One region of the Pseudomonas sp. GW821-FHT09D08 genome, then DNA from elsewhere that is predicted to be linked to it. Evidence: predicted binding sites of a transcription regulator. Region 1 holds the regulator's gene; each other region holds the start of a gene.
What was found. Region 1 encodes FliA, which starts transcription of late flagellar genes. Its sites were predicted from a motif close to CTAAAGTTTNNNNNNNNNNNGCCGNTAA; they were not measured.
Positions count from the first base shown of each region.

Region 1 (10,438 bases):
AATACCGGTGGTGGATCGCTCTCAAATGTTCAGCACGGCCCGTGGCACCCTGACTGACCTCTCGCGGGGCAATCTGGGTGTGCCGTTGTTGCTGCTGGTCATGCTGGCAATGATGATGTTGCCGATGCCGCCGTTCCTGCTGGACGTGTTCTTCACCTTCAACATCGCCCTGTCCGTCGTCGTGCTGCTGGTGTGCGTCTACGCCTTGCGGCCGCTGGATTTCGCGGTGTTCCCGACGATCCTGCTGGTGGCAACCCTGTTGCGCCTGGCGCTGAACGTGGCGTCCACCCGTGTGGTCATGCTCCACGGCCAGGACGGTCACGCCGCTGCCGGTAAGGTGATCCAGGCCTTCGGTGAGGTGGTGATCGGCGGTAACTACGTGGTCGGTATCGTGGTGTTCGCGATCCTCATGATCATCAACTTCGTGGTGGTGACCAAGGGCGCCGGGCGGATCTCCGAGGTGAGCGCACGCTTTACCCTCGACGCCATGCCCGGCAAGCAGATGGCTATCGACGCCGACCTCAACGCCGGCCTGATCGACCAGAACCAGGCCAAGACCCGCCGCTTGGAAGTCGCCCAGGAAGCCGAGTTCTACGGTTCCATGGACGGTGCCAGTAAATTCGTGCGCGGTGACGCCATCGCCGGCCTGCTGATCCTGTTCATCAACCTGATCGGCGGCATGGCGGTCGGGATCTTCCAGCACGGCATGACCTTCGGCGATGCGGGCAAGGTGTACGCCCTGCTGACCATCGGTGACGGTTTAGTGGCGCAATTGCCATCACTGTTGTTATCTACAGCTGCCGCCATCATGGTGACCCGTGCTTCGGGCTCCGAAGACATGGGCAAGCAGATCAGCCGGCAGATGTTTGCCTCGCCCAAGGCCCTGGCCGTGGCAGCCGGCATCATGGCGATCATGGGCATCGTGCCGGGCATGCCCCATGTGTCGTTCCTGAGCATGGCGGCCATGGCGGGCGGTGGTGCCTACCTGTTCTGGAAAAAGCAGAATGCGGTCAAGGTCCAGGCCCAGCAAGAGATCGCCCGCCAGCAGGAACTGCTGCCATCCCCGGCCCGCGCCCAGGAAACCAAGGAGTTGGGCTGGGACGACGTGACCCCGATCGACATGATCGGCCTGGAAGTCGGCTACCGCTTGATTCCGCTGGTGGACCGCAACCAGGGCGGCCAGTTGCTCGCGCGGATCAAGGGCGTGCGCAAGAAGCTGTCCCAGGACCTGGGCTTCCTGATGCCTACCGTGCATATCCGCGACAACCTCGACCTGGCCCCGAGTGCCTACCGCCTGACCCTGATGGGCGTGATCCTGGCCGAAGCTGAGATCTACCCGGACCGCGAGCTGGCAATCAACCCCGGCCAGGTGTTCGGCACTCTCAACGGCATTACCGCCAAAGATCCGGCTTTTGGCCTGGAGGCGGTGTGGATCGAAATCAGCCAGCGCAGCCAGGCGCAGTCCCTAGGCTACACCGTGGTGGACGCCAGTACCGTGGTCGCCACCCACCTCAACCAGATCCTGTACAAGCACTCCCACGAGCTGATCGGCCACGAAGAAGTCCAGCAATTGATGGGTTTGCTGGGCAAGGCCTCGCCAAAACTGGCAGAAGAGCTGGTGCCGGGCGTGCTGTCGTTGTCGCAACTGCTCAAGGTGCTGCAGGCGCTGCTGGCCGAACAGGTGCCAGTACGCGACATTCGCAGCATTGCCGAGGCTATCGCCAACAATGCCGCCAAGAGTCAAGATACTGCCGCGCTGGTGGCGGCGGTGCGTGTCGGATTGTCCCGCGCCATCGTGCAAAGCATTGTAGGGCTTGACTCCGAGCTGCCTGTGATCACCTTGGAACCAAGGTTGGAACAAATATTGCTCAATAGTATTCAGAAGGCAGGACAAGGCCAGGAAGAGGGCGTTCTGCTGGAGCCAAGCATGGCTGAGAAACTGCAGCGTTCGTTGATCGACGCCGCACAGCGCCAGGAAATGCAGGGCCAACCGGTGATTCTGCTGGTGGCGGGTCCGGTCCGGGCGATGTTGTCGCGGTTTGGACGTCTGGCAGTACCGAATTTGCACGTTTTGGCTTATCAGGAAATTCCTGACAACAAGCAAGTGACTATCGTCGCGACAGTAGGGCCCAACGGCTGAGGGTAGTGGGTTATGCAAGTTAAGCGTTTTTTCGCCGCCGATATGCGTCAGGCCATGAAACTGGTCCGCGATGAGCTGGGCGCCGATGCCGCGATTATCGGTAATCGTCGTATTGCCGGCGGTGTCGAGCTGACGGCTGCCCTGGACTACACCCCCTCGGCATTGGCGCCGCGTGTGCCGAACATGGAGCTCGAAGACGAGCTGCGCAAGACCGCTTCGCGCATCGTCTCGGCCCAGGCTGAGCTGAGCATGCGTGGCGACAGCGATGCCACCACCAATCGCCAGTTGTTCGCCGGCCTGCCGCTGACCGCCGCCGAGCCGCTGGTTGAGCCAACGTTCATCGAACCGCCACGTCCTGCCGCGCCAGCCCCGGCCGCCGCAGTCGACCAGCGCGTCTTCGACTCGATGCGTTTTGAACTCAACGGTCTGCGCGAGCTGCTGGAAGTGCAACTGGGCTCGCTGGCCTGGACCCAACTGCAAGGCAGCAAACCGCACCAGGCCAACCTCTGGCGCCGCCTGCAACGCATCGGCCTGTCCGGCCCGTTGTCCCGCGACCTGCTGGCCCTGACCACCGAAATCGAAGAGCCTCGCCAGGCCTGGCGCATGTTGCTGGCCCACTTGGCGCGGATGATCGCCACCCCGGAAATCGAACCCCTGGAAGAGGGCGGTGTGATCGCCATGGTCGGCCCTGCCGGCATGGGTAAGACCACCACCCTGGCCAAGCTGGCGGCGCGCTATGTGCTCAAGTACGGCGCGAATAACATCGCGCTGGTGAGCATGGACAGCTACCGCATCGGCGCCCAGGAACAGCTCAAGACCCTGGGCCGTATCCTCAATGTGCCGGTCACCCATGTCGATCCGGGCCAGTCCCTGGCCAACGCGCTCGATCCGTTGCTGCGCAAGCGCGTGGTGCTGATCGACACCGCCGGCCTGCAGGCCAGCGATCCGGCGTTGCGCCTGCAACTGGAAAGCCTGGCGGGGCGTGGCATCAAGTCGAAAAATTACCTGGTGCTTGCAACCACCAGCCAGAAACAGGTTCTTACCGCTGCGTACCATAGCTACAAGCGTTGCGGTCTGGCCGGCTGCATCCTGACTAAACTGGATGAAACCGCCAGCCTGGGCGAAGTGTTGAGCCTGGCTATCAGCCATGAACTACCGGTTGCCTACCTGACCGACGGGCCGCGGATCCCGGATGATTTGCATCTGCCGCGCCGTCATCAGCTGGTCAGCCGCGCCGTCAGCGTGCAAATGCAAGAAGAGCCTAGCGAGGAAGCGATGGCCGATATGTTCGCCGACCTTTACCACAACCCGGCAAAACGGGTGGGTTGAGGTGCGATGAACACCGTGAAATGTACCTACATCGATGGTCTGCAAGCGATTCACGCGGCCAAGCCATGTAGCCTGCGTCTAAGCAAGACAAGGTAAAGAAATAAAATGGGCAGCATGCATCCCGTACAGGTGATCGCGGTGACCGGCGGCAAAGGTGGCGTCGGGAAAACTAACGTGTCAGTGAATTTGTCCCTGGCCCTGGCAGAGCTTGGCCGTCGCGTCATGCTGCTGGATGCTGACCTGGGGCTGGCGAACGTCGACGTTCTGCTGGGACTGACGCCCAAACATACCCTGGCCGATGTGATCGAGGGGCGCTGTGAGCTGCGCGACGTGCTGCTCCAGGGCCCTGGCGGGATCCGCATCGTGCCGGCCGCCTCCGGTACCCAGAGCATGGTGCACCTGAGCCCGGCGCAGCATGCCGGCCTGATCCAGGCATTCAGTGACATTGGCGACAACCTCGACGTGCTGGTGATCGACACCGCCGCCGGGATCGGCGAGTCCGTGGTCAGCTTTGTGCGCGCGGCGCAGGAAGTCTTGCTGGTGGTCTGCGATGAACCCACCTCGATCACCGACGCCTACGCCCTGATCAAACTGCTTAACCGTGACTACGGCATGAACCGCTTCCGCGTCCTGGCCAACATGGCCCAGAGCCCGCAGGAAGGCCGCAACCTGTTCGCCAAGTTGACCAAGGTCACGGATCGCTTTCTCGATGTCGCCTTACAATACGTCGGTGCAGTTCCCTACGACGAGTGTGTACGCAAGGCTGTGCAAAAGCAGCGTGCAGTCTACGAAGCGTTCCCTCGTTCCAAGTGCGCATTGGCGTTCAAGGCTATTGCCCAGAAGGTCGATACCTGGCCGTTGCCTGCCAACCCTCGGGGGCATCTGGAGTTTTTCGTCGAGCGATTGGTGCATCAGACGAGTGCAGGACCGGTGCTATGACAGCGAACGGCTATAACGCTTACAAGAAATCTGCCCGTGACAGCCAGGGCGAGTTGATCGAGCGCTATGCGCCACTGGTCAAGCGCATCGCCTATCACCTGCTGGCACGCCTGCCCGCCAGCGTCCAGGTCGAAGACCTGATCCAGGCGGGCATGATCGGCCTGCTCGAAGTGTCGACCAAGTACGACGCGAGCAAGGGCGCGAGCTTCGAGACGTATGCGGGTATCCGCATCCGTGGCGCGATGCTCGACGAAGTGCGCAAGGGTGACTGGGCGCCGCGTTCGGTGCACCGCAATACACGCATGGTCAGTGACGCAATTCGTGCAATTGAAGCAAAAACCGGTCGCGACGCTAAAGATCACGAAGTTGCGGCCGAACTCCAATTGAGTCTCGACGATTATTACGGGATTTTGAACGATACCTTGGGCAGCCGCCTGTTCAGTTTCGACGACCTGTTACAGGACGGCGAACACGAAGGGCTGCACGAGGACGGCGCGAGCGCGCATATGGAGCCGTCCCGTGACCTGGAAGATGAGCGTTTCCAGGGCGCGTTGGCGGACGCCATTGCCAACTTGCCGGAGCGCGAGCGGTTGGTGTTGGCGCTGTACTACGACGAAGAGCTGAACCTCAAGGAAATCGGTGAGGTCCTGGGGGTCAGCGAATCCCGTGTCAGCCAGTTGCATAGCCAGTGCGCGGCCCGCTTGCGGGGGCGTCTGGGAGAGTGGCGAGCGCGCTGACAGGCAGTGTGGGGAGCATTGCAAAGCGATACCGCGAAGGTGATAGGCCTTCGCGGGCTCGGGCCGTGGTGCCCTTGGCAGTCCTTTTTGTGTAATGCCTGTTGATTGAAATGGCGCGTCCAGGTGCTGGGCGCGTTTAAGACTGCTTGGAGGTCGAATTGGACAAGAACATGAAAATCCTCATCGTTGATGACTTCTCAACGATGCGGCGGATCATAAAAAACCTGTTGCGTGACCTTGGGTTCACAAACACGGTCGAGGCGGATGACGGTCTGACGGCGATTCCGATCCTCAACAGCGGGAGCATCGACTTTCTGGTAACGGACTGGAACATGCCGGGCATGACCGGCATCGACTTGTTGCGCCACGTGCGTGCCGACGAAAAATTGCGCAGCCTTCCCGTGTTGATGGTGACCGCCGAAGCCAAGCGTGAACAGATCATCGAAGCCGCCCAGGCCGGGGTCAACGGTTACGTGGTCAAACCATTCACTGCACAGGCCTTGAAAGAGAAGATCGAAAAGATCTTCGAACGCATCCACGGCTGATGCCATCGCGGGGGAGCTATGGAGCATAAAGAAACGTCACAGGGAGACTTTGAGTCGACCCTGAAAAAGCATGCTCACCAGTTGGTTGACAGCCTTGAAAAAGGCCAGTTCGGCGACGCGGTGCAGTTGATCCATGAGCTCAACCAGACCCGTGACCGAGGCCTGTACCAGGAAGTGGGCAAGCTCACACGCGAGCTGCACAGCGCGATCGTCAATTTCCAGATTGACCCGCACATGCCCCAGGCCGAAGAGATTTCGCAGATCACCGACGCCACCGAACGCCTGTCCTATGTGGTCAGGCTGACCGAGGCGGCGGCTAACCGCACCATGGACCTGGTGGAAAACGCCACGCCCCTGGTCAACGGCATGGCCACGGAAGCCCACGCCCTGAGCGTTGACTGGGGCCGCTTCATGCGCCGTGAAGTCGGTGCGGAAGAGTTTCGTGAGCTGGCCCGTCGGGTCGAAGGGTTCTTGTCACGCAGCGAGCAGGAAAACCGCATGGTTTCCAGCAACCTCAATGACATTCTGCTCGCCCAGGATTACCAGGACCTGACCGGTCAGGTGATCAAGCGTGTGACCCAGTTGGTCACCGAAGTGGAAAGCAACCTGCTCAAATTGGTACTCATGGCCGGCCAGGTCGACCGTTTTGCCGGCATCGAACATGACCGCGAAGCGATCCTCTCTGAAAAAGATCCACAAAAACATCTCGCCAAGGGTGAAGGTCCGCAGATTCATGCCGATAAACGTGAAGACGTTGTGTCAGGTCAGGATGACGTAGATGACCTGTTATCCAGTTTAGGCTTCTAAGGAGCACCCACATGAGCTTCGGCGCCGATGAAGAGATCCTTCAGGATTTCCTTGTAGAGGCCGGCGAAATTTTAGAGCAACTGTCCGAACAACTGGTCGAGCTGGAAAGCCGCCCGGATGATGCGAACCTGCTCAATGCAATTTTTCGCGGTTTTCATACTGTAAAAGGGGGCGCCGGCTTCCTCCAGCTCCATGAGCTGGTGGAGTGCTGCCACATCGCCGAGAACGTGTTCGACATCCTGCGCAAGGGTGAGCGTCACGTTGATTCGGAGTTGATGGACGTGATTCTCGAAGCACTGGATGCGGTCAACGGCATGTTCAGCGAAGTGCGCGAGCGTGCCCCGATCACCGCAGCCACTCCGGAACTGCTGGCCGCCCTGGCGCGCTATGCCGAGCCGGCCGACACCTCGGCAGCGCCGGTGGTCGAAGCCGTACCGGAACCAGTGGCGGAGCCTGAAGCGGATGTGACGGACAGCGAGTTCGAGCAACTGCTCAGTTCCCTCAGTGCCGTCAAGGCCGAAGCCGAAGCGCCGGCTGCGGTTGCCCCGGCTGCCGCGCCGACCAGCGAGGACATTACCGACGCTGAGTTCGAGTCCCTGCTCGATCAATTGCACGGCAAGGGCCAGTTCGCCGCCGACGCCGTGGCGCCTGCCAGTGCCGCCGCCGGTGCTGCGGATGCGCCTGCCGCTTCTGCCAGCACCGACATCACTGACGATGAATTCGAAGCGTTGCTCGACCAGTTGCATGGCAAGGGCACGTTCGCGGCCGATGCCTTGCCGGCCGTCGCCGCTACGGCTGCGGCCCCGGCAGCACCCGCTGCCGGCGCCAAGCCTGCGGACGATGGGTTGATCTCCGATCACGAATTCGAAGCACTGCTGGACGATCTGCACGGCAAGGGCAAGTTCACCGAAGTCGCCCCGGCCGCCGCTGCAGCCACGGCGGCACCGGTTGCCGCCAAAGCCGCCGCGCCCGCCGCCAAGCCTGCGCCTGCGCCGGCTGCTGCCCCGGCTCCAGCGCGTGCCGCTGCCGCACCGGTCGCGGAAAAACCGGCCAGTGAAGCCGAAACCACCGTACGGGTCGATACCGCACGGCTGGACGACATCATGAACATGGTCGGCGAGCTGGTACTGGTGCGTAACCGTCTGGTGCGCCTGGGCTTGAGCAGTGGCGATGAAGCCATGCAGAAGGCCGTGTCGAACCTCGACGTGGTCACCGCCGACCTGCAGACCGCGGTGATGAAAACGCGCATGCAGCCGATCAAGAAAGTCTTCGGTCGCTTCCCGCGCCTGGTTCGCGACCTCGCGCGCCAGCTGAAGAAAGAGATCAACCTGGAACTGGTGGGTGAAGAAACCGACCTCGACAAGAACCTTGTCGAGGCCCTGGCCGACCCGCTGGTCCACTTGGTGCGCAACGCTGTCGACCACGGTGTCGAAACCCCGGAAGAACGCGAAGCCTCGGGCAAGTCCCGTGGCGGCAAGGTGATCCTGGCGGCGGAGCAGGAAGGCGACCACATCCTGCTGTCGATCACCGATGACGGCAAGGGCATGGACCCGACCATCTTGCGCAATATCGCGGTCAAGCGTGGCGTGATGGACAAGGACGCCGCCGACCGCCTGACCGACACCGAGTGCTACAACCTGATCTTCGCCCCCGGCTTCTCGACCAAGACCGAGATTTCCGACGTGTCGGGCCGTGGCGTGGGCATGGACGTGGTGAAGACCAAGATCAGCCAGCTCAACGGCTCGATCAACATCTACTCGACCAAGGGCCAGGGCTCCAAGATCGTCATCAAGGTGCCGTTGACCCTGGCGATCATGCCGACCCTGATGGTGATGCTGGGCAACCAGGCGTTCGCCTTCCCGCTGGTCAACGTCAACGAGATCTTCCACCTCGACCTGTCGCGCACCAACGTGGTCGACGGCCAGGAAGTGGTGATCGTGCGGGACAAGGCGTTGCCCCTGTTCTACCTCAAGCGCTGGCTGGTTGCATCGGCCGCCCATGAAGAGCAGCGCGAAGGCCATGTGGTGATTCTCTCCGTGGGCACCCAGCGTATCGGCTTTGTCGTCGATCAACTGGTTGGCCAGGAAGAAGTGGTCATCAAGCCTTTGGGCAAAATGCTGCAGGGAACCCCGGGCATGTCGGGTGCGACCATCACCGGTGACGGTCGGATCGCGCTGATTCTCGATGTTCCGAGCATGCTCAAGCGTTACGCCGCTCGGCGTATTTGATTCTGGTGGGGCATAGGCGGTATTGCCCGCCCCACCTAACGGAGTGTTTATGGCAGTCAAGGTCCTGGTGGTGGACGATTCGGGTTTCTTCCGCCGCCGCGTCTCGGAAATTCTTTCCGCCGATCCAAGCATCCAGGTGGTCGGCACGGCCACCAACGGCAAAGAGGCGATTGATCAAGCCATTGCGTTGAAGCCGGACGTGATCACCATGGACTACGAGATGCCGATGATGGATGGCATCACGGCAGTCCGGCACATCATGCAACGCTGCCCGACCCCGGTATTGATGTTCTCCTCGCTGACCCACGAAGGCGCCCGAGTGACCCTCGATGCGCTGGATGCAGGTGCGGTGGACTTCCTGCCGAAGAATTTCGAAGACATCTCGCGCAACCCCGAGAAGGTCAAGCAACTGCTGTGCGAGAAAGTCCACAGTATTTCCCGCAGCAACCGCCGCAGCCTGTTCAGCGCGCCAGCCCCTGCGCCGGCACCGGTGGCTGCGCCGGCTGCCCCCACCAGTTCCTCGTTCAGTCGCCCCGCGCCAGCGCCGCTTGCACGGCCTGCCACGCCACCGGTACGAACGTCGGCACCGGCGGCTGCCCATTCGCCTGCGCCCAAGCGCAAGGCCTATAAACTGGTCGCCATCGGCACCTCCACCGGCGGCCCGGTCGCCTTGCAGCGCGTGTTGACCCAATTGCCGGCCAACTTCCCGGCGCCGATCGTGTTGATCCAGCATATGCCCGCCGCGTTCACCAAGGCCTTCGCCGAGCGCCTGGACAAGCTGTGCCGCATCAGCGTCAAGGAAGCCGAGGATGGCGACATCCTGCGTCCTGGCCTGGCGTTACTGGCCCCGGGCGGCAAGCAGATGATGGTCGACGGCCGTGGCGCGATCAAAATCCTGCCGGGCGATGAGCGCCTCAACTACAAGCCGTGCGTGGACATCACCTTCGGTTCGGCGGCCAAGTCCTACGGCGACAAAGTTCTGGCGGTGGTACTCACCGGCATGGGCGCCGACGGCCGTGAAGGCGCGCGCCTGCTCAAGCAGGGCGGCAGTGCGATCTGGGCCCAGGACGAAGCCAGCTGCGTGATCTATGGCATGCCCATGGCCATCGTCAAGGCTGACCTGGCCGACGCCGTCTACAGCCTGGACGACATCGGCAGGCATCTGGTGGAGGCCTGCCTCTGATGGATGTATTGAGCCTGATCGGCATCATCCTGGCGTTTGTCGCCATTATTGGCGGCAACTACCTCGAAGGCGGTCACCTGGGCGCCCTGGCCAACGGCCCGGCGGCGCTGATCGTGATTGGCGGCACGGTGGGCGCCGCGTTGCTGCAGTCACCGATGAGTTCGTTCAAGCGCGCGATGCAAATCCTCATCTGGATCATTTTTCCGCCGCGTGTCGACCTGGCCGGTGGCATCGATCGCGTCGTCAACTGGAGCCTCACCGCGCGCAAGGAAGGCCTGCTGGGCCTCGAAGGCGTGGCCGATGCCGAACCCGACAGCTATTCGCGCAAAGGCCTGCAATTGCTGGTGGACGGCGCCGAGCCGGAAGCGATCCGCAGCATCCTCGAGGTGGATTTCTACACCCAGGAAAGCCGCGACATCAACGCCGCCAAAGTGTTTGAAAGCATGGGCGGCTACGCGCCGACCATCGGCATCATCGGCGCGGTGATGGGCCTGATCCACGTGATGGGCAACCTGGCCGATCCGTCGCAG
Region 1 covers NZ_JBWKOX010000007.1:162,246-172,683, reverse strand. Annotated here, with positions in the region: gene flhA (flagellar biosynthesis protein FlhA) at 26-2,140, shown strand; gene flhF (flagellar biosynthesis GTPase FlhF) at 2,153-3,469, shown strand; gene fleN (flagellar synthesis regulator FleN) at 3,575-4,408, shown strand; gene fliA (RNA polymerase sigma factor FliA) at 4,405-5,145, shown strand; gene AC07OP_RS15045 (chemotaxis response regulator CheY) at 5,316-5,690, shown strand; gene AC07OP_RS15040 (protein phosphatase CheZ) at 5,709-6,497, shown strand; gene AC07OP_RS15035 (chemotaxis protein CheA) at 6,509-8,725, shown strand; gene AC07OP_RS15030 (protein-glutamate methylesterase/protein-glutamine glutaminase) at 8,775-9,908, shown strand; gene AC07OP_RS15025 (flagellar motor protein) at 9,908-10,438, shown strand, end outside.

Region 2 (10,438 bases), on a different contig from region 1:
GTTCACCGAGAAAATCCGCCCAGGTACGTAGACCATTTCACGCAGGGTACCGGCCAGAGGCATATGCACCCGGTGGTAGTCCTTCGGCGACAGGTAGATGGTGGCGAAATCGCCGCCCATGAACGGCGCAGCGACCGCTGCATCACCGCCCAGCAGTTCCAGTACGCTGAAGCTGTGGCCTTTGGCCTGGAACACACGACCGTGTTCGATGGGGCCAAGCTGGCTGACCGCGCCATCGGCTGGGCTCAATACGGCGCCAGGGGTCTGGTCGAGTGGGCGGGCACCGTCTTTCAGGGCGCGGGTGAAGAAGGCGTTGAAGTGCTCGTAAGCGGTCACGTCTTCCACCAGGGCCTGGGACATGTCCACTTGATAGCGCTTGGCGAACCACGTGGTGAAGGCATTCTTGAACCAGCGCACGCGGCACTCGGCGATGCAGCCGGCCAACCGCGACAGCAGGTGGTGCGGCAGCAGGTACTGGCTGAGGATAAACAACTGCTTTTTCATTGACTGTCCTTAAACCTTAAATCTCGACGGGGGTGTCGGGGTGGTTGCCCCATTCGCCCCAGGAACCGGCATAACCTTTGACTCGCGGATAACCGAGCGCCTTGGCCACCAGGTAGGTGAAGCCAGAGCGATGATGAGTCTGGCAGTGGGTGATGATTTCTTTGTCTTTGGTCAGCCCGAGGTCTTCGAGGATCTGCGGCATGTCGCGGCGAATGCGCAGGTTGCGCGCCTTGTCCATGCCGGCAGTCCACTCGAAATTCACCGCGCCGGGGATGTGGCCGCCTTTGGCCGCGAGGACTTTCTCGCCGGAGTATTCCAGCGGGCCACGCGCATCCCAGATGCCCAGGTCGGCAGCCCCAAGACGGCTTTGCAGGTATTCGCGGGTGGCGGTGGGGCCATCGTGCAGCGTAAGGCTGACCGGGCCGCCGGCCGGGGCGGGCACGTCGGTGGAGAGCGGGTGCTTGCCTTCCAGCCACGCCAGCAGGCCGCCATCCAGGTAGTGGTATTTCTGGTGGCCGATCACATCGAGCATCCAGATGAAACGCCCGGCCCAGCCACCGCCTTCGTCGTCATAGACCACGTAGGTGGCGTCGGGCGTGTGGCCCAGTTCGCCGAACAGTTTCTCAAGCTCGGCCTTGCCGGGCAGCAGGCCGGGCGCCGGCGCCTGGCCCAGTTGGGTGCGCTTGGGGTCAACGAAGTGCGCGCCGGGGATGTGCCCTTCGGCGTAGCGGGCGGCACTGGTGAGGTCCACCAGAATCAGGTGTTCGGCATCCAGTTGAGCGAGCAGGTCACTGGATTCGATCACCAGCGGCAAGCCAGAGAAGTCAGGCATGTGAGGTCTCCTGGGCACGAATGTTGGCGATTAAAGGACGGCGATTGTAGCGCAAGCATCAAGCGCTGCGGTTGGTAAAGCTGTGCAGGGCTTTCTCGATGCATTGGGCGGTTTTACCGAAGGCCTGCACGGTGGTTTCCGAGAACGGCCCGCCGCCCTGGTCGGCGACCATCACCATCACCACGCGACCGTTGCAGCTCATGGACCGCAACAACAGGTGCTCGCCGGTGAACAGGCGGCGCAGGATCGGCGGCAGCAATGCCGAGAACTGGGCGTGGTTTTCCGGTGTGAGGCGCACCTGGGCGGACTTTTCCAGCAGGCGCTGCAGCAGCGTGCTGTTGACCACATCCAGGCTCAGGTTGGCGGCGTCCTTCGGCAGGCCGTCGGCCTGATGTACGCGCAAGGTGCTCAGGGCACGATCGGCCATGAACAGCATGACGCGCTGCATGCCGCTGGCCACCAGGGCCTCCTTGGCGCACGTGGTCAAATGCATGGCGTTGGCAAAGCGGCTCGGCTCTACCAGCAGTTCGGTACAACGCTTGCGCCAGACAGCCAGGGCTTCGGCGGTGGGCGGTGGTGCAGGCAGCAGGCCGCGATGAATCTTGTGCACATGCCACGGCCAGATCAGCGACAGCGCCGGGTGCCAGAGGTCGGGCATCAAGGTGCTGCGAGCGCTGGTGACGGCTTGCTGGTGCACCTGTTGCTGCACCTCGCCCAGGGGCTGTTGCAGGTACAACGCGGTGAGGTACTGCCAGCGCTGGGTGTGCGGGCAGGTCCAGGACTCCTGGGCCGACATCGCCAGGCCGTTGGCCAGCAGCACGGTATTGGCCGGCTGATTCAACCAGCGGCGCAGGTTGGGATCGGCGTCGAGCATTTGCTGGTGACGAAGAGGGTCGTCTTCGCGGGCGATGTGCAGGGCCTTGACCAGCAAGCGCTGCTCGGTCCGCAGCAAGGTATACCCCTGGGATACCCAGATCGGCAGGTGCCAGGTCTCGGTCAGGCCGAGGCACAGGTCCAGCAGGCGCACGCCGAACAATGCCTGTTCGACCTTGCGTGCCGACTCGCCCTTGTGGATGACCCGCAGTTCCCATTCTTCCAGGAGCTTGGGGTAGGCAACGGCCATCGGCCACAGCGGTGAAAGAAACAGCAGGCTGCCCCAATGAATGTCCTGCCACAGCCGCGCCAGGCGGCTGCCGAACAATCCATTGGCTTGTTGCGAGGCGTGCTGGCTGACCAGCAGCAACTGGCGCAGCGCTACGGGAATTTCAGGGGCCGGCACCGACGGCAGGCGTGCCAGCAGTTCCTCGGCGCGTTTGAGGCCCAGGCGGTTAAGCGCCACTTCGAGGTTTTCCGCTGGCGCCGTCAGGCTGCCATGGGTGTGGCTGTTGGCCTCGCGCATGACGCTGAGTACGAGGGCCGGGCTGTTTTGCATCAGCTCGGCAATATCTCGCAACGAACTGCGGCTATCGCGGATGGCTTTGCACACGCGGTCATGGCTGGCCTGTGGAACAGGCAGCAGCACTTCGTCCAGGCGCTTGATCCAAGCGGCTAGAGAAGCAGGTTTTGCAGTTGGGACTGTCGTTTCATTAGCCATGATTGGGGCGCGATCATCACTTGCGGTCAACACACCCGGAGCGGGCCGAACTGGCTTTTCGCCTTAACGGGCTATAGTCTGGCGCAGTTTTGCCGATAAGTAGAACAAGAGTTTTCCAGTTCCCCCAAATATGTCCATGAACCCGACGGCGCAAGTACTCATCTCCTATGGCTAAAATTATCGGCATTATCGTCGTCTTCGCGAGCGTGCTCGGCGGCTACGTCCTGTCCCACGGTAAAATTGCGGCACTGATCCAGCCTTTCGAGGTGATGATTATCGGTGGTGCGGCACTGGGTGCCTTCCTGCAGGCGAACCCCGGCTACATGACCATGCACGTGATCAAGAAGTCGCTGAGCATGTTCGGTTCGCGCTTCACCCACACGTTCTACCTGGAAGTGCTGGGCCTGGTTTACGAGATCCTCAACAAGAGCCGCCGCGAAGGCATGATGGCCATCGAGGCCGACATCGAAGACGCCGCGGCCAGCCCGATTTTCGCCAAGTACCCGGCCGTGCTCAAAGATGAGCGCATGACCGCCTACATCTGCGACTACCTGCGCATCATGTCCTCCGGCAACATGGCTCCCCATGAGCTTGAAGGCCTGTTCGACATGGAATTGTTCAGCCTCAAGGAAGAATTGGAGCATCCTTCCCATGCCGTGACCGGTGTGGCCGACGGCATGCCCGGCTTCGGTATCGTCGCGGCGGTACTGGGTATCGTGGTAACCATGGCCTCCCTGGGCGAAGGTGACCAGGCGGCTATCGGCATGCACGTAGGTGCGGCGCTGGTGGGTACCTTCTTCGGTATTCTCGCGGCCTACGGCTTCTTCGGCCCGCTGGCGACCTCCCTGGCCCACGACGCCAAGGAAGAAATCAACCTGTACGAATCGATCAAGGCCAGCCTGGTGGCGTCCGCTTCCGGCATGCCGCCTTCGTTGGCGGTGGAGTTCGGTCGCAAGGTGCTGTACCCGAAGCATCGCCCAAGTTTCGCCGAGCTGGAACAAGCGGTTCGCGGTCGCTAAGCCATGGAAAACAACCAGCCGATAATCATCAAGCGCGTCAAGCGCTTCGCTGCGGGGCACCATGGCGGCGCCTGGAAAATCGCCTTCGCCGACTTTGCCACGGCGATGATGGCGTTCTTCCTGGTGCTGTGGCTGATGTCCACCGCCACGCCCGAACAGAAGATTGCCATTGCCGGCTACTTCAAAGACCCGATTGGCTTCTCGGAAAGCGGCACGCCCTTCGTGATCGACCTGGGCGGTTCGCCGCAGTTGGCGCCTGAGCGCACCATCAACCCGGAAGTCAAGACCGAAGCACCGCAGGAAAAAATCCCGATCGAGCGCGATACCGTCGAAGCCATGGCCGAGCAGGTCGAGCAGGAGCGTCTTGAACTGTTGCTGCAAGAGTTGCAGACCAAGGTTGAGGAAAACCCGCAACTGCTGAAGTTCAAGGATCAGATTTCGTTCGAAATCACCCCGGATGGCTTGCGTATCCAGATCACCGACGCCGCCAACCGGCCGATGTTCGACTCTGGCAGCGCGCGTTTGAAACCGTACTTTGAAGACATCCTGCTGGCCATGGCCGACACCATCAAGGCGGTGCCGAACAAGATCAGCATCAGCGGCCACACCGATGCCAAGCCTTACGCGGGCCAGGGTGACTTCGGCAACTGGGAGCTTTCCGCCAACCGTGCCAACGCCGCGCGTCGTGCGCTGGTGGCCGGCAGCTATCCGGACCCGCAAGTGGCACGGGTGGTGGGTTTTGCGTCTTCGCAGCTGTTTGATCCCAAGGATCCGTTCAACCCGATCAACCGCCGCATCGATATCGTCGTGCTGACCAAAAAGGCCCAGCGTGCGATTGAAGGTGACCAACATGTCGCGCCGCCGGTGCCAACCCAGGGAGCGGGCGGGCCAGGTGAAGTGCCGGCCGACCCTAACGCCATCCCGACAGGGCAGGAGCCATTGCCGGCCCATGAACTGCGGCAGAAGCTGAACCTGTTTGATGATGGTGGGGTGAAAGATCCTACGGTGCCGGGGACGGGTTCCTAAGCCATATACAACAAGGCCGCGATGATCGCGGCCTTGTTGTTTCGCCAGTTTAGTAACTGCTTTCCGGCAAGCTCGCAATAATCGACCGATAGCTGTTCATTCGCTGCTGCTGCACGCGGCCGTCTTCCAGGGCCTTGAGCAGGGCGCAGCCCGGCTCGCGATCGTGTTTGCAATCGCGGAAGCGGCAGGTGCCGATCAGGTCGTTGAATTCGATAAAGCCCGCTTCCACGTCGCTGCGGCTGACGTGGCCGAGGCCGAATTCACGGATGCCCGGGGAGTCGATCAACTCACCGCCGCCCGGGAAGTGGAACAGCCGCGCCGTGGTGGTGGTGTGGGTGCCCTGGCCGGACAGCTCCGACAGCGGGCCCACGCGGGTATCGACTTCCGGCAGCAGGCTATTGACCAGCGAGGATTTGCCCACGCCCGACTGGCCGACAAAGACGCTGATACGTCCGTCCAACTGCTGTTGCAGCTGTTCCATGCCATTGCCGTGATGGGCCGAGACTTCCAGCACCGGGTAGCCCAGGGTGCGGTAGACCGCCAGCAGCGCGTTGAGCGCGGGGGCATTCTGCTCGTCGATCAGGTCGAATTTGTTCAGCAGCAATAACGGGCGAATGCCGGCATGCTCGGCCGCCACCAGGTAGCGGTCGATCAGGTTGGCATGGGGCTCGGGCAGCGGTGCAAACACGATCACGATCATGTCGACGTTGGCCGCTACCGGCTTGAGCTGGCCACGGCTGTCGGGGCGGCGCAGCTCGGTGGTGCGCGGCAGTTGGGCGACGATCACGCCGATGCCCTGGTTGCCGGCGCGCCAGACCACCTTGTCGCCGGTGACCAGCGCAGGCAGGTTGGCACGCAAGTGGCAGCGGAACACCTGGCCCGCGAGTTCGCCTTCCAGCGCCTCGACTTCGACCTGCACACCGAAGTGCGCGATTACCAGGCCCGTCTGTTCGGGGCCCAGGTCGCCGCCCTCGAGCGCTTCCACGGCGGAGGATTCACGTTTGGCGGCGCGGGCGGCGCGTTCACCTTGAATCTTTTCGATGCGCCAGTTTTGGCGACGATTGAGCTGGCGTTTGGCCATTGGTGTTCCGTGTCGATAATGCAAAGGTTGGGTAAAACGGTCGCGAGTCTAGCACGGCCCCGCCTGCTAAACTGCGCAGCTACGCCAAGGTGCCAAGAGAATCAAGCCATGCAAAACCCACAGAACCTGATTTGGATCGATCTGGAAATGACCGGTCTGAACCCAGACACCGACGTCATCATCGAGATGGCGACCATTGTCACCGACAGCAACCTCAACACCTTGGCCGAAGGTCCGGTGATCGCCATCCACCACAGCGACGCCGTGCTCGCCACCATGGACGAGTGGAACACCCGAACCCACGGCAACTCCGGCCTGACCCAGCGTGTGCGTGACAGCCGCATCAGCATGGCCGAAGCCGAAGCCGAAACCATTGCCTTCCTGGAGAAGTGGGTGCCCAAGGGTAAATCGCCGATCTGCGGCAATAGCATCTGCCAGGATCGTCGCTTCCTTTATACCCATATGAAAGCGCTGGAAAGCTACTTCCACTACCGCAACCTGGATGTGTCCACGCTCAAGGAACTGGCTGCGCGCTGGGCGCCGGAGGTCAAGGACAGCTTCCATAAAGGCAGCACCCACCTGGCGCTGGATGATATTCGCGAGTCGATCGCCGAGCTGCAGCATTACCGCAAGCATTTCATCAAGGCTTGAAACGGTTTCTTGCCGTGTCCGGGCTTTCTGTAGTGAGCGGGCTTGTCCCGCGCTGGGCTGCGTAGCGGCCCCACTGCTGTTGCCGCATTTTTCCCTATAGATATCATCGCCAAGTATTTGGGGCTGCTGCGCAGCCCAGCGCGGGGCAAGCCCGCTCACTACAAGGATCGCCTTCATGCTGCTGATGCTCTACCTCATCGCCATCACCGCCGAAGCCATGACCGGCGCGTTGTCCGCCGGCCGGCGCGGCATGGACTGGTTTGGTGTGGTGCTGATCGCCTGCGTGACGGCATTGGGCGGCGGCTCGGTACGCGACGTATTGCTCGGCCACTACCCGCTGACGTGGGTCAAGCACCCGGAATACCTGGTGCTGACCTCCATCGCGGCGCTGGTGACGATCTTTATCGCACCCTTGATGCGTCGCCTGCGCTCGCTGTTCCTCGCGCTGGATGCCGTGGGCCTGGTCGCGTTCACCTTGATCGGCTGCATGACCGCCCTGGAAATGGGCCACGGCATGCTGGTGGCCTCGGTCAGCGGGGTGATCACCGGCGTCTTCGGCGGCATTCTGCGGGATATCTTCTGCAACGACATTCCGCTGATCTTCCGCCGTGAACTGTATGCCAGCGTGTCATTCCTCGCCGCCTGGTTCTACCTGCTGTGCCTCTACCTGGAACTGCCCAGCGAGCAGGCGATTCTACTGACCCTGTTCAGCGGCTTTCTATTGCGCCTGCTGGCGATCCGGTTTCACTGGGAAATGCCCAAGTTCGTCTACAACGACGACGTGCACTAGCGCGATGCGTGCTGGTTCAGCGCCCATTCCACATGCTCGCGCACCAGCTCCGACGGGTAATCCCGACGCGCCTTCAAGGCTTCCAGCACCGGAATGCTCGACGGCGCATTGCCCAGGCCCACCGCCAGGTTGCGCAGCCAGCGCTCGTAACCGGCACGGCGCAACGGTGAGCCTTCGGTACTGCTGAGGAATTTATCCTCATCCCACATGAACAGCTCCGCCAGTTCCGCGTTATCCAGGTTGTGCCGTGGCTTGAAATCGCTTTCGGCAGTGGGTCGCGCGAAACGATTCCACGGACAAACGATCTGACAGTCATCGCAGCCGAATACCCGATTGCCGATCAGCGGGCGCAGGTCTTCCGGGATCGCGCTCTTGAGTTCGATGGTCAGGTAGGAAATGCAGCGCCGGGCGTCCAGCACATAGGGGCCGACAAACGCGTTGGTGGGGCAGATATCCAGGCAGGCGGTGCAGCGCCCGCAGTGCTCGGTGGCGTGGGGTGGATCCACGGGCAGCGGCAAATCGACAAACAGTTCGCTGAGGAAGAAATAACTGCCAGCCTTGCGATTGAGCACCAGGGTGTTTTTACCGATCCAGCCAAGGCCGGCTTGTTCGGCAATGGCCTTTTCCAGCACGGGCGCACTGTCGACAAAGGCGCGAAAGCCGAAAGGGCCGATCTGCGCCTGGATGCGGTCGGCCAACTGCTGCACGCGCTTGCGGATCAGCTTGTGGTAGTCGCGGCCCAGGGCATAACGGGAGATGTAGGCTTTTTCCGGTTTTGCCAGGAGTTGCGCCATCTGCGTGTCGCCGGGCAGGTAATCCATGCGCAGCGACACCACGCGCAGGGTGCCTGGCACCAGTTCGTCCGGGTGCGAGCGTTTGCTGCCATGGGCGCCCATGTAGTCCATCTCGCCGTGGTAGCCCGCGTCGAGCCAGCGTTGCAGATGGTGTTCATGCTCGGCCAGGTCCAGGCCGCTAATGCCGACTTGTTGAAAGCCCAGCTCGCGGCCCCAGTCTTTGATCGATTGGGCGAGGGCGGGCAGATCGGAGGTAATAGCGGGCATGAGACACGGGAAACCACAGGTTAGATGCGTATAATTCTGCCAGACATCGGAGCTTGAAGACGCATGCCGCAGACAAAACACGAAATAACCGACGTTCAGCCTTTGTTGCACGGCCATTTGCCGCAACTGGCTGCGCGTTCCCCTGACGCCCATAAAGGCCAGTTCGGTCACCTGCTGATGATTGGCGGCGACCGGGGCTTTGGCGGTGCCGCGCTGTTGAGTGCCGAAAGCGCCCTGCGCAGTGGCGCGGGCATGGTGTCCCTGGCCACTCGCCTTGAGCACGTGCCGGCCGCGCTGGCGCGTTTGCCGGAAGTCATGAGCGTCGGCGTGAGTTCGGCCAACCAGTTGATGGGCTTGCTGGAAAAAATCTCGGTAATCGTCATTGGCCCCGGCCTGGGCGAAGCCGCCTGGGGTAAAAGCCTGTTGTCCGTCGCAGCCAATGCACGGCAGCCGCAGGTCTGGGATGCCGATGCGCTCAATCAACTGGCGACTGGCAGCGTGAGCCTGCCGGCCCATTGCGTGATCACTCCGCATCCGGGGGAAGCGGCGCGCTTGTTGGGGATTTCGACAGCCGAGGTTCAGGCCGACCGTCTTAAGGTGGCGCGCGCGTTGAGTCAGAAATTCAAGGCAGTGGCTATCCTCAAGGGTGCTGGCAGTTTGATTGCCAGCCCGGACGGGCGCGTTTCACGCTGTGACCAAGGCCATCCGGCGATGGCGACGGCGGGCCTCGGTGACGTTTTGGCCGGCCTGGTAGGTGCGCTGCTGGCCCAGGGCATGCCGGCCTATGAAGCCAGCTGCCTGGCTGTCTGGTTGCACGCCACGGCGGGGGATCGTCAGGGCAGCTTTGGTCGCGGGCTGTCCGCCAGCGACCTGATACCCGCCATTCGTCAATTGCTGGAGGAACAGTCGCCGTGTCTGAAGTAATTCTTTTCCTGGCCGATGAAGACGCCATGGTGGCGTTAGGTCAGCGTATTGCCCAGGTTACGGCCGGGTCAGGCCTGATCTTTCTTGAAGGCGACCTGGGGGCGGGCAAGACCACGCTGTCCCGGGGGATCATTCGCGGTCTGGGCCACACGGGGGCGGTCAAGAGTCCCACGTTCACTCTGGTTGAACCCTACGAGATCGGCGCAGTGCGGGCTTTCCACTTCGACCTCTACCGCCTGGTGGATCCCGAAGAACTCGAGTTCATGGGCATCCGTGATTACTTCGATGAAGACGCGCTGTGCCTGATCGAGTGGCCAGATAAAGGCACAGGCTTTTTGCCAAAGCCGGACCTGACCATTACCATTACGCCGCATGGTCACGGACGTCAGCTGAAGTTGTTGCCCCAGGGTGCGCGCGGTGAGTCGTGGTGCGTCGCTCTGGCTTTGGAATTCAAATAATTGGTGGGGTTAGGTATGCGCTTTCGCGCGTTGGTTGCTGTCGTAGGGGTGTTGCTTGCGGCAATGACTGTCAATGCTCTGGCTGCTTCACAGGTGAAGAGTGTTCGCCTGTGGCGAGCGCCGGATAACACGCGACTGGTGTTCGACCTGTCTGGCCCGGTCCAGCACAGTGTCTTTACCCTCACGGCGCCCGATCGCCTGGTGATCGATATCAATGGTGCGACCTTGGCCGCGCCGTTGAACGTGTCCACCGCCAACACGCCGATTACCGCCATGCGCTCGGCGCAGCGCACGCCGACCGACCTGCGGGTGGTGATCGACCTGAAAAAGGTCGTGACCCCGAAAAGCTTCTCCCTGGCGCCAAATGCCCAATACGGCAACCGGCTGGTGGTCGATCTGTTCGACAACGCCGCCGATGCCGCGCCGCCGCCGGCGCCAACCCCGGCCGTGGCGACAGTGCCGGCCGTACCGGTCAACCCGTCCCAACCCCAGGTCAAG
Region 2 covers NZ_JBWKOX010000006.1:62,820-73,257, reverse strand. Annotated here, with positions in the region: gene asd (archaetidylserine decarboxylase) at 1-504, opposite strand, end outside; gene AC07OP_RS13355 (rhodanese-like domain-containing protein) at 521-1,336, opposite strand; gene AC07OP_RS13350 (HDOD domain-containing protein) at 1,395-2,930, opposite strand; gene motA (flagellar motor stator protein MotA) at 3,098-3,949, shown strand; gene motB (flagellar motor protein MotB) at 3,953-4,975, shown strand; gene rsgA (small ribosomal subunit biogenesis GTPase RsgA) at 5,025-6,056, opposite strand; gene orn (oligoribonuclease) at 6,165-6,707, shown strand; gene AC07OP_RS13325 (trimeric intracellular cation channel family protein) at 6,883-7,497, shown strand; gene queG (tRNA epoxyqueuosine(34) reductase QueG) at 7,494-8,558, opposite strand; gene AC07OP_RS13315 (NAD(P)H-hydrate dehydratase) at 8,622-9,482, shown strand; gene tsaE (tRNA (adenosine(37)-N6)-threonylcarbamoyltransferase complex ATPase subunit type 1 TsaE) at 9,470-9,940, shown strand; gene AC07OP_RS13305 (N-acetylmuramoyl-L-alanine amidase) at 9,956-10,438, shown strand, end outside.
Region 2: the regulator FliA is predicted to act here: its motif matches at 3,002-3,029, upstream of motA (flagellar motor stator protein MotA).

Region 3 (10,438 bases), on a different contig from region 1:
TTTCCAGGACCAGCCACACCTGCCGACCGGTATCCACCTGCTGGCGTACCCGATGCGCGAGTTCCTGGAGGAAGCCGGGGTTGTCGATGGCGTGCACGGCGTCCAGGCGCAGGCCGTCGAAGCGGTATTCGAGCAGCCACATCAGCGCGTTATCGAGGAAGAAATCCCGCACTTCGCGGCGCTCGAAGTCGATCCCTGCACCCCATGGGGTGTGCACGTCTTCCTGGAAGAAGCCTTTGGCGTACTGGCCCAGGTAATTGCCATCAGGGCCGAAGTGGTTGTAGACCACGTCGAGAATCACGGCGAGGCCGTGCTCGTGGGCGCTGTCGACGAGGTGCTTGAGTTGCTCGGGCGAGCCGTAGGAGGAGTGCGGTGCGTAGGGCAGTACACCGTCATACCCCCAATTGCGCTCACCGGGAAATTGCGCCAGTGGCATCAATTCAATCGCGGTGACGCCCAGCTCGGCCAGGCGTGGCAGGTGCTTTTCGACTTCGGCGTAGCCGCCCATCGCGCCGACGTGCACTTCGTAGATCACCGCTTCGTGCCAGGGGCGGCCTTGCCAGTTGGCGTGACGCCAGGTGTAGGCGAGCGGGTCGACCACCAGGCTCCAGCCATGCACGTCCGAGGCCTGGGCCCGGGACGCGGGGTCGGGAACATCCATTTCCCCATCGATGTTGTAGCGATAGCGCGTGCCCGCCGGGCACTTCACCTCAGTCTCGAACCAGCCATCTGCCTGGGGCAGCATGGCGATGGATTTACCGTTTTCCAATTCAACGCTGACATAAAACGCGTCTGGCGCCCACAAGGCAAAACGCGTGTGTTGCGCGTCCAGCATGATTGCGCCGTGGGGCCAGGTTTCCAAAGTCCGTAACGGCATCTATGAAGACCTCCCTTAATTATTTAGTCGATTTCCCCAAGGCCTTGGCCACCAGTTGTTCATACAGCTCGGCGTAGGGTTCCACCGCCTGGCACCAGTTGAAGGGTTGGGTCATGGCGCGGCTGCGCATGGCGTTGAGCAGGCCTTTATTGGCGAAGACCCGGAACGCACGGCTCAGGGCTTCTTCGTAGCTTTCTACGGTGGATTCATTGAACAGGAAGCCGGTGACGCCATTCTCGATGGTGTCCGCCAGCCCGCCAGTGTTGCGAGCCACGGGCAGCGAGCCGAAGCGCTGGGCATACATCTGGCTCAGGCCGCAGGGCTCGTAGCGCGATGGCATCAGCAGGAAGTCGCTGCCGGCGAACATGCGCCGCGCGTCGGTCTCGTTGAAGCCGATACGCACACCGACCTGGCCCGGGAAGCGCAGCGCCAGTTCACGCATGGCCTGTTCTTCTTCCGGCTCGCCGCGCCCGATAATGGCGATCTGCCCGCCGTTCTCGACGATAAAACTCGCCACCGCTTCGGTGAGGTCGAGGCCTTTCTGGTAGACCAGGCGCGAGACCACCGCGAACAGTGGGCCGGTGGAGTCATGCAGGCCGAACAGCTCGCGCACGTGGTCGGCGTTGATGGCCTTGCCTTCCCAGTCACCGATATTGAAGTTGTGGGTCAGGTGCGTGTCGGTGGAGGTTTCCCAGCTTTCATCGATGCCGTTGGGGATGCCACTGAGCAGGCCTTGCTGAGTCTTGGCGGCGAGGAAACCGTCGAGGCCGCAGCCGAATTCCGGGGTGGTGATTTCCTGGGCGTAGGTCGCACTCACGGTGGTGATATGGCTGGAGTACGCCATGCCGGCCTTGAGGAACGACATCTTGCCGTAGAACTCCATGCCTTCCTGCTGCAGCGCGTGGGGCGGGATACCCAGCTCCGGCGTCGAGGCCAGGCTGACCACGCCTTGATAGGCGAGGTTATGAATGGTGAACAAGGTCGGCGTGCGTGACCCACGCCAGTGCATATAGGCCGGGGCCAGGCCGGCGGGCCAGTCGTGGGCGTGCACCAGGTCCGGGCACCAGTGGATCTGGGCCAGGTTGGCGGCCATGTCGGCGGCAGCCAGGCCCAGGCGGGCGAAGCGAATATGGTTGTCCGGCCAGTCGCGGCCGTTGTTGGCGCCGTAGGGCGTGCCTTCGCGCTCGTAGAGCTCGGGGCAGATCAGCACATAGATGACCAGCCCGTCCTTGAGGTCCATGCGCCCGATCTTGCACGGCGGCAGCGCGGCGTGGCCACCCAGCTCACCGATGATATGGATCGGGTTGTCGCTTTCCATCACCTGCGGGTAACCGGGGATCAGGACGCGCACATCGTGCAAATGGGCCATGGCGCGGGGCAGGGCCGCGGACACGTCGCCCAGGCCACCGGTTTTCACCAGGTCGGCGAACTCGGAGGTGACGAACAATACCTTCTTGCGATTGGGATTATTACTCACGATCGGCCGCACAGTGTTGGGCAGGTCGGCCAATGACGTCGGCCCCTCTACCGCCTTACTAAAACGCTCTCCCTGAGTATCTACAGCGGCACTGATCATAGTTCTCTCCCAATGTTGGTTGGCTAATGGCCCGCTGCCACTAGCTCCGAAGACCGCATCCTGCGGCCAGGCGCACAAGCGCTATACAAGCTGGCAAGGCTTATGCCAGTTGCACGGTCGGCTTAAATAGAGTGGATGGACGGGCATCGGGTGTGAACCGCGTGCACTCGCCTTACCTTAAAACTGGACCTACGGCAGAGTTCGAAAGTTTAGATTTTTTGCGGGGTTTTTGTTTTGGAAGGGACCCATCGGTCATCAGTCTAGGACAGATTCCAGAGCCTGTAGGGTTTGTACGGGAATTTTGTAGGACAAAAAACTTGTAACCATATGCAATTGACGAAGGCGAGAGGTTGTAGTGAGCAGGCTTGCCCTGCGCTGGAGTGTGAAGCGCTCCCAAACAATTTGGCGGCCTGCCACCCCGTTGCCGGTTTTCAGGGCCGCTTCGCGCCCCAGCGCAGGGCAAGCCTGCTCACCACGAAGATTAAGCTCACACCATTAGTGCGGGCCGCACCTTATTGGTGCGTCAGCCCAGCACCCGAATGGGCGCGCCCTCGGCCCAGGCCTGGATATCTTCGATCATCTGCTCATAGAACTGCCGGTAGTTCTGCTCACTCACGTACCCCACATGGGGCGTGGCAAGTACGTTGGGCAAGTGTCGAAACGGGTGATCCACCGGCAGCGGCTCTTCGGCGTACACATCCAGCGCCGCGCCCGCCAGGCGACCAGTGGTCAATGCCTGCACCAGCGCCTGCTCATCCACAATCGGCCCGCGCGCGGTATTCACCAACCGGGCCGTCGGCTTCATCCAACTCAATGCCTCGGCGTCGACCAGGCCACGGCTGCGGTCGCTGAGTACCAAATGAATCGTGAGAATGTCGGCCTGCTCAAACAGCTCGCGCTTGCTGACCCAGGTCGCCCCGGCCTGCACGGCGCGCTCCGGCGTGAGGTTTTCACTCCAGGCAATCACCCGCATGCCGAATACCTGGGCAAACTGCGCGACCCTCTGGCCAATACTGCCCAGGCCGAGAATGCCCAGGGTCTTGCCATGCAGGTCGCCGCCCAGGCCCACCTGCCAGCCACCCGCGCGCAGTGAGTTGGCTTCGGCCAGCAGATTGCGGGTAGACGCCATGATCAGTGCCCAGGTCAGCTCCGGCGCCGCCTGCTTGTAGCTGTCGGTGCCGCACACCTGGATGCCCAGGGCCTTGGCGGCGGCAATATCGATGGCGGCATTGCGCATGCCGCCGGTCACCAACAACTTGAGGTTGGGCAAACCCTGCAACAGCGCTTGGTCGAAGGTCGAGCGTTCGCGCATGACGCAAATGACCGTGAACGCCTTCAAACGCTCAATCATCGTGGCGGTATCGGCCGGATAGTCGTGCAGGAAGTGCACCCGCCCCACGGCCTCCAGCGGCGACCAATCCACCACGCCACGGGCGACATTCTGCCAATCATCAATGACTGCGATCTGTACCGACATGCACGCGTGCCTCGAAAAAAGTTGGATTAAAGGGCGTTCAAGCCCTGCAACAGCGCCTGGTGAAACTTCGCCGGCTCTTCCATCTGCGGCGCATGGCCCAGGCCTGGAAACTCCACCAGTGTGGCGTGGGGAATCAGCTTGGCCACTTGCTTGCCCAATACCGCGTAGTTGCCGATCCTGGCCTTGACCGCCGGCGGCGCAATGTCTTTGCCAATGGCGGTGGTGTCGGCGGTCCCGATCAGCAACAGGGTAGGCATCTGCAGATGCTTGAACTCGTAGTACACCGGTTGGGTGAAGATCATGTCGTAAATCAATGCCGAGTTCCATGCGACCAGCGTATGCCCTGGGCCATTGCTCAGGCCGGCGTACATGTCGACCCAGCGCTCGTACTCCGGCTTCCAGCGTCCGACGTAATAGGTATTGAGTTGGTACTTGCGAATCCCCTCGGCACTGACTTTCTGCTCCCGCGCATACCATTGGTCGACGCTTAGCGTGGGCACGCCCAGGGCTTTCCAGTCTTCCAGGCCGATGGGATTGACCAGCCCGAGCTGCTCGGTCTGCTCGGGGTACATCAGCGCATAACGGGTGGCGAGCATGCCGCCGGTGGAATGGCCGAGCAGCGTGGCCTTCTGAATGCCGAGTTTTTCCAGCAGTTGGTGGGTGTTGAGGGCCAATTGCTGGAAGCTGTACTGGTAGTGGTCGGGCTTGCTGGAACTGCAGAAGCCGATCTGGTCCGGTGCAATCACCCGGTAACCGGCGTCGCTCAAGGCCTTGATCGTGCTTTCCCAGGTGGCGCCGCAAAAGTTCTTGCCATGCATCAGCACTACGCTGCGACCGTTGGGTTGCCCCTTGGCCGGCACGTCCATGTAGCCCATTTGCAGGGATTTACCTTGGGATTGGAATTGGAAATGTTCGAGGGGATAGGGGTATTGGAAGCCTTGCAGCTCAGGGCCATAGCTGGCGGCGAACGCCGGGGCGATGCTGGCCGTCAGCAGGCCGGCGATGCAAAAGGCACGGGATAGAGGCATGGGCGGGGCTCCGAACAGGGTGCTCGGATGCTGTTTGCGGGGGATTAACGGGGGATTAACACCCACTGCAAGGTCACGGCGGCGAGCACCGCGTATCGCAGGCCCTTGGCCAGGGTCACCAGCAGCAGGAACCGCCACAACGGCTCACGCATCACCCCGGCCACCAACGTCAGCGGGTCGCCAATGACCGGCAGCCAACTGAGCAGCAGCGTCCAATGCCCCCAGCGCTGGTAATGATGGCGGGCCTTTTCCAGCTGCTTGTCGCTGACCGGAAACCAGCGACGCTGCTTGAAGTGCTCCACCCAGCGCCCCAGCCACCAATTGACCAGCGAGCCGAGGACGTTGCCCAGGGTGGCGATACCCAGCAGCAGCCACAGGTTGTAGTGCCCGCTGATCAACAGGCCGACCAGCACCGCTTCCGATTGCAGGGGCAGTAACGTCGCCGCGCCGAATGCGGCAAGAAACAGCCCCAGGTAACCCATCGGCACCGATCAGTGCGCCGGGTAGTCCGCCACCACCACATCCTGGCCGTCGCGGGTCAGGCCGATGATTTGATAGGCCTCGGCATGGCCGTCCATTTCCATGCCGGGCGAGCCCATGGGCATGCCGGGGGCGGCGATACCCAGCAGGTCGTCGCGCTTGCGCAAGGCCAGTACCTGCTCGGCAGGCACATGGCCTTCGACGAACTTGCCGTCGATCACGGCGGTATGGCACGAGCCCAGGCGCGGGGCCACGCCCAGCCGCTGCTTGACCGCACTCATGTCGGCTTCGACATGGTCATTGACCTTGAAGCCGTTGCTTTCCAGGTGGCTGATCCACTTTTTGCAGCAGCCACAGTTGGCGTCGCGGTGCACATCGATGGGGATCAGGTCGGCGGCCTGGGCCAGGGTGGTGGTGAACAGCACTGAAAGCAGGGCCAATCGCAATGGGATTTTCATGGAGGTCTCGTCCAATACCGGGCAGTAAGCCGGGCATTCTCCCTGCTTTTATCCGTGGAACGTCGGGTTAATGTTTCAAAATTATACGGAGAGCGAGTTTTCCATCCGCTGCTTGAGCCGGTCCAGTGCAATCGCCGACAGCTCGATCATGCGTTCATGGAGGCTGGCCAGCTGCAATTCGGTTTCATAGGTCAGCACGCGCTTGAACAGGGTGCCGTCGCGAAAGGGTTGCAAAAAGTAGTGGATCGAGCCGTCGACGGCCAGTGAGGTGAACACCGTCTTGAACTCGTCGGGACGCCGGGCGATCTGCACGCGGTAGCTCATGGGCACGCGCACTCCGAGCAGGTCGATCATTTCGGTAAAGCGTGCGCCGGCGGGGAGGGGGCCGCTGGTGCCGGTGTCGGCACCGAGGGAAGTGGGGTGCCATTCGTGCCAGCGATCCGGTTGGGTCACATAGTCGTAGACGGCATCGATAGGGGCCTGGATAAAACGTTCCTGACTGATCCGATCCAAGCGGACCGACTGCTCGACAGCGCGCATGGCACACCTCCTGTGTGGCTGTGAACTGTCAGAATAGTCCCACTCCCGCACATTGCACGGGAGTGTTTCAGCCATTTATCAGCGCACCTTGAACCGGCCCATCAACGCAATCACCCGGCCATTGGCGTCCAGCAGGCTTTGTGTATTGGTTTGCGTGGCATGGCCGCTCTGCACCAGCTCTTCGACCATATGTCGGATATGCACCATGCTGCGGTTGATCTCCTCGGTCACCGCGCTTTGCTGCTCGGCAGCGGTGGCGATCTGGGTGCTGAGGTCATTGATATGGCTGACCGAACCGGCCATCTCGTCGAGGCCGGTGTTCACCCGTGCCGTGGCATCCGCCGCCGACTGGCAACTGGCCTGGGTGTTCTCCATGGCCGCTACCGACGAACTGACACCGGTGGTCAGGCGCGCAAGCATTTCATTGATCTGCGAAGTGCTGGCCTGGGTACGCGCCGCCAGGGCGCGGACTTCGTCGGCCACCACCGCAAAACCACGACCCTGCTCGCCGGCCCGCGCGGCTTCAATCGCGGCGTTGAGGGCCAGCAGGTTGGTCTGGCCGGCAATCGCGCCGATCACGCCGAGGGTTTCGGTGATGCGCGCGGCGTCCTGGCGCATGTTCTCGACGGTGTGAGTGGCACTGGCGACTTCGCCGATCAGTGCACTGACGCTGGTGGACGCTTCACCCACCACCACGCGGGAGCGGTCGGCGTGTTCGTTGGCGCGCTGGGTGAACGAAGCGGTTTGCGCCGCGTTCTGCGCCACCGTATCGGCGGTGGAGCTCATCTCGGTGATGGCGGTAACGGTCTGGTCGGTCTCCGAGGCGTGGCGCACCAGGATGCTGTTGGTGTGCGCCGAGGTTTGCTGCAATTGCTCAAGGCCCGATGACATGGCGCCGGTGGCCTGGGTTACTTCGCCGATCATGTCTTGCAGGTAGACGATAAAGCGGTTCACCGAATGGCCGATGGCACCCAGTTCGTCTTCGGCGCGGATGGTGATGCGCCGCGTCAGATCGGCATCGCCGGTGGACAGTGCATCGATGTTGGCCTTCAGGATTTTCATGCGCTGCACCAATTGGCGAATCGCATACACCGCCAGCAGCACCAGCAGCAACACCATGGGGATCTGCAACAGGGCCAGGCTGCCGAGTACGTCATCGCGTTGGGCTGTGATCAGCGAGGTGGGCAGGGCGGTGGCGAGGAACCACGGCGTGCCTTCGATGGGACGCATGTAGAAGGTGCTGGCCACGCCCTGGTTGTCGAACTCGTTGCGCTGCAAGGCCTGGTCGCGATGGGCCAGGGCCTTGCTGACCTGGGCGGCAAAGGCCGAGGTGCCGGTCAATTCACTGATGTTCTTCAACACCACCGGGCTGCTCAGGCGCGTGCTATTGCTGATGATCTTGCCGTCGCCTTCGACGATCAGCATTTGCCCGCCGATGTCCTTTTCCTTGCTCGCAACCAGTTCGTTGAAGAAGCCCAGGGTCACGTCGATGGTGGCCACGCCATACGCCGCGCCGTCACGCTGGATCGCCATGGCGCAGTTGGTACGCGGCTCCTGGCTGGCGTCGTCCTTGTAGGCCGCGGCCCAGGCACATTGGCCACGTGGCGACGCGAGGCCGCCCTTGTACCAGCTCTGGTCGTAATAGTTGGGGGCGGGGTCGCTGTTCCAGAAGGTGTTCACTGCCAGCTTGCCCGAGGCATCGCGGTGCCAGAAGGTGCTGTGCTTGTTGCGCCCCGGCGTGCGCTGGTTGGGCAGCGGCCAGATACCGCCACCGAAAACCTTCAGCTCACCATATTGGTCGACCAGGCCGGGCAGGACCTTGTCGATGGCATCGCTGTCGAGCAGGGGAATGGTCTGGGTGATGGTGCGTTGCTGGGACTGAACCTTGTTGAGTTCGCCCTGGATCTGCTCGGCCACCTCACTGATGCGGTTGAGCACCACCTGTTCCTCGGTATGGCGCAGCGTGGGCGCGACCAGTTGGCCGATGCCGACGACCGTCAACACGAACAACACCAGGACGAACAGCACCAGGAACAGGGTATAGCGGGCTTGAATGGAGCGCAGTGGGGGCATGGGGGTCGTCCTTACGAAGCGTTTATTGTCGGCGCGGCTGTTTTGGAGCTTCGTAGGGCTATCGGCGGGGAGTGGCACGTCTTTAGGTACCATGGTGCAAAGTTTGTTGGGCGGGCACATAGCGAGGCCGGCCGCCGGCTCGCTACGCCCGGCTCATCAGATGCCGTCGCCCTGATCACTGTGCTCGAATTTGTGTGTTTTTCTTAGCGGTTTACCCATCTCCTGGTTCAAGGCGTTCTCCATGAAAGGTCGCGGATTGACCGTGCTCGGCGGCGTAGACGGGTCGTTGTCGAGGTCTGCGGGTGTTGCGTTGCTGGGAATGCCAATGACCTGGCGTTCGTCATTTCGAACCGGCACCCACGCTCCGGATTGCAGCTGCTCCTGGTCTTTACCCTCGAGGAGTGTGCCGTTGGCGCCATTGAACGCATGGCCGTTTTCATGGAACAGGGTGGTGACGGGCGCTACGATGTTGGTGTGGTCAGTACTCTCAAGGACTGCGTAGGGGTCATAGGCGATCGAGGCATTCGTGGCGCGGGCGCCGGGAACGCCGTCCTTGAGGGTGCCGTATTGTGTCTCATCGATGTTTTCCTCTTCCTCGGATGTCTGGTTATCCGGCTCAACGCTGCCAAACTCGTAGCCGGTGTCGCCTAAGGTCACCTGCCTGATCTCGACCGTTGCGCCATTGATTGCTGCCAGCTCATCCATTTTGGCCAGGGCTTGCTGGCCAAGCGGCGAACTGCGTAGAAACTCGAGGTCATCGCTCACTTGCTGGTTGAATCCCAGCGTTCCTTCGGCCACGGTAAACGCTTGCTTGCCGGCGTTGCTGGGTTTGACCTCGGTGAAAGTCGACCCTTTGCTGCGGTCGAATCGGTCATGGGCATTGCCGTAAATCAGATCCTTGCGCCGGTTATTCCAGATACGGTCGCGGCCTTTGCCGGTGTAGAAGGTCGTGCGGTCATGCCCGATAAGATCATCATTGCCGTTGCCGCCATGGGCAACGGTGTGCCCGCTGCCGGCGTACAGTTGATCATTTCCATTACCCCCATCCAGGTAGCTCTGTTTGGTCGAGAGGCCAAATCCGGCATAGAGACGATCCTTGCCGTTATTACCGTACATCACGGCATTGCCGCTTCCGCCGATGATCGTGTCGTCACCGTCGTTGCCGGCTGCGAAGCCCAGGCCGCTGCCCAGTCGCAGCACATCGTTACCATTGCCGCCGTACACTCTGCTCCTGCCGCCTCCGGCCTGGATGTAGTCATGGCCATCGCCGCCTTCAATGTCCACCCGTAGCTTGACGCCATCGTTGATGATCACCGTGTCATTGCCGCCTTTGGTCTCGATCCAAAGGCCCTGTGGCGGGCCTTGTTTGACGTGATTGTCGAAAACATATGACTTGCCGTTGATACACACCTGCAGCCGGTTGCCCGGCCAGTTGCGCACGTGTACGCAATCCGCGTCGTCACCGGTTTCCAGCGTCAGCAGATTCAACTTGATCTTCGGGTTTTCGGGATCGGATGTGTCCCATACGATTAACCGGCCGAACTTGATATCGCCGTCGATATGAAGGGTATGGGAACGTTGATCGTAGATGCCTGGCGTCAGGTCGGCAGGCGGGTCATAGGGCGAAGCCTCAAGCGTGTTGCGAGCCTGGGCAGTGGGAACGGTGGAGGAGGTGGTTGCAGAGAGCATCAGCGAGTCCTTCACGAGTGTTGTCAGATATTCCTGATTGCCTATCAGGCCTTTCCATTACGTGGAGGCACGCGCCGAAACGTTCCCGATGCGGGAGCCGGTCGTGGTGCAGGATATTTCCTGGGCGCAGCCTCGACAGCTGCGCCCAGGTTGAGCGTTATTGGTGCACCAGCCCCATGGACGCCTCGGGGTAGCGTGGCCCCGCTGCAGCGCCCGACGGGAATACAGATGCCAGTGCCG
Region 3 covers NZ_JBWKOX010000001.1:218,489-228,926, reverse strand. Annotated here, with positions in the region: gene treZ (malto-oligosyltrehalose trehalohydrolase) at 1-877, opposite strand, end outside; gene glgA (glycogen synthase GlgA) at 897-2,453, opposite strand; gene AC07OP_RS00900 (D-2-hydroxyacid dehydrogenase family protein) at 2,977-3,930, opposite strand; gene AC07OP_RS00895 (alpha/beta fold hydrolase) at 3,957-4,958, opposite strand; gene AC07OP_RS00890 (YqaA family protein) at 5,003-5,440, opposite strand; gene AC07OP_RS00885 (DUF411 domain-containing protein) at 5,450-5,896, opposite strand; gene AC07OP_RS00880 (SRPBCC family protein) at 5,978-6,436, opposite strand; gene AC07OP_RS00875 (methyl-accepting chemotaxis protein) at 6,515-8,509, opposite strand; gene AC07OP_RS00870 (M91 family zinc metallopeptidase) at 8,666-10,198, opposite strand; gene AC07OP_RS00865 (aldo/keto reductase) at 10,356-10,438, opposite strand, start outside.
Region 3: the regulator FliA is predicted to act here: its motif matches at 8,568-8,595, upstream of AC07OP_RS00875 (methyl-accepting chemotaxis protein).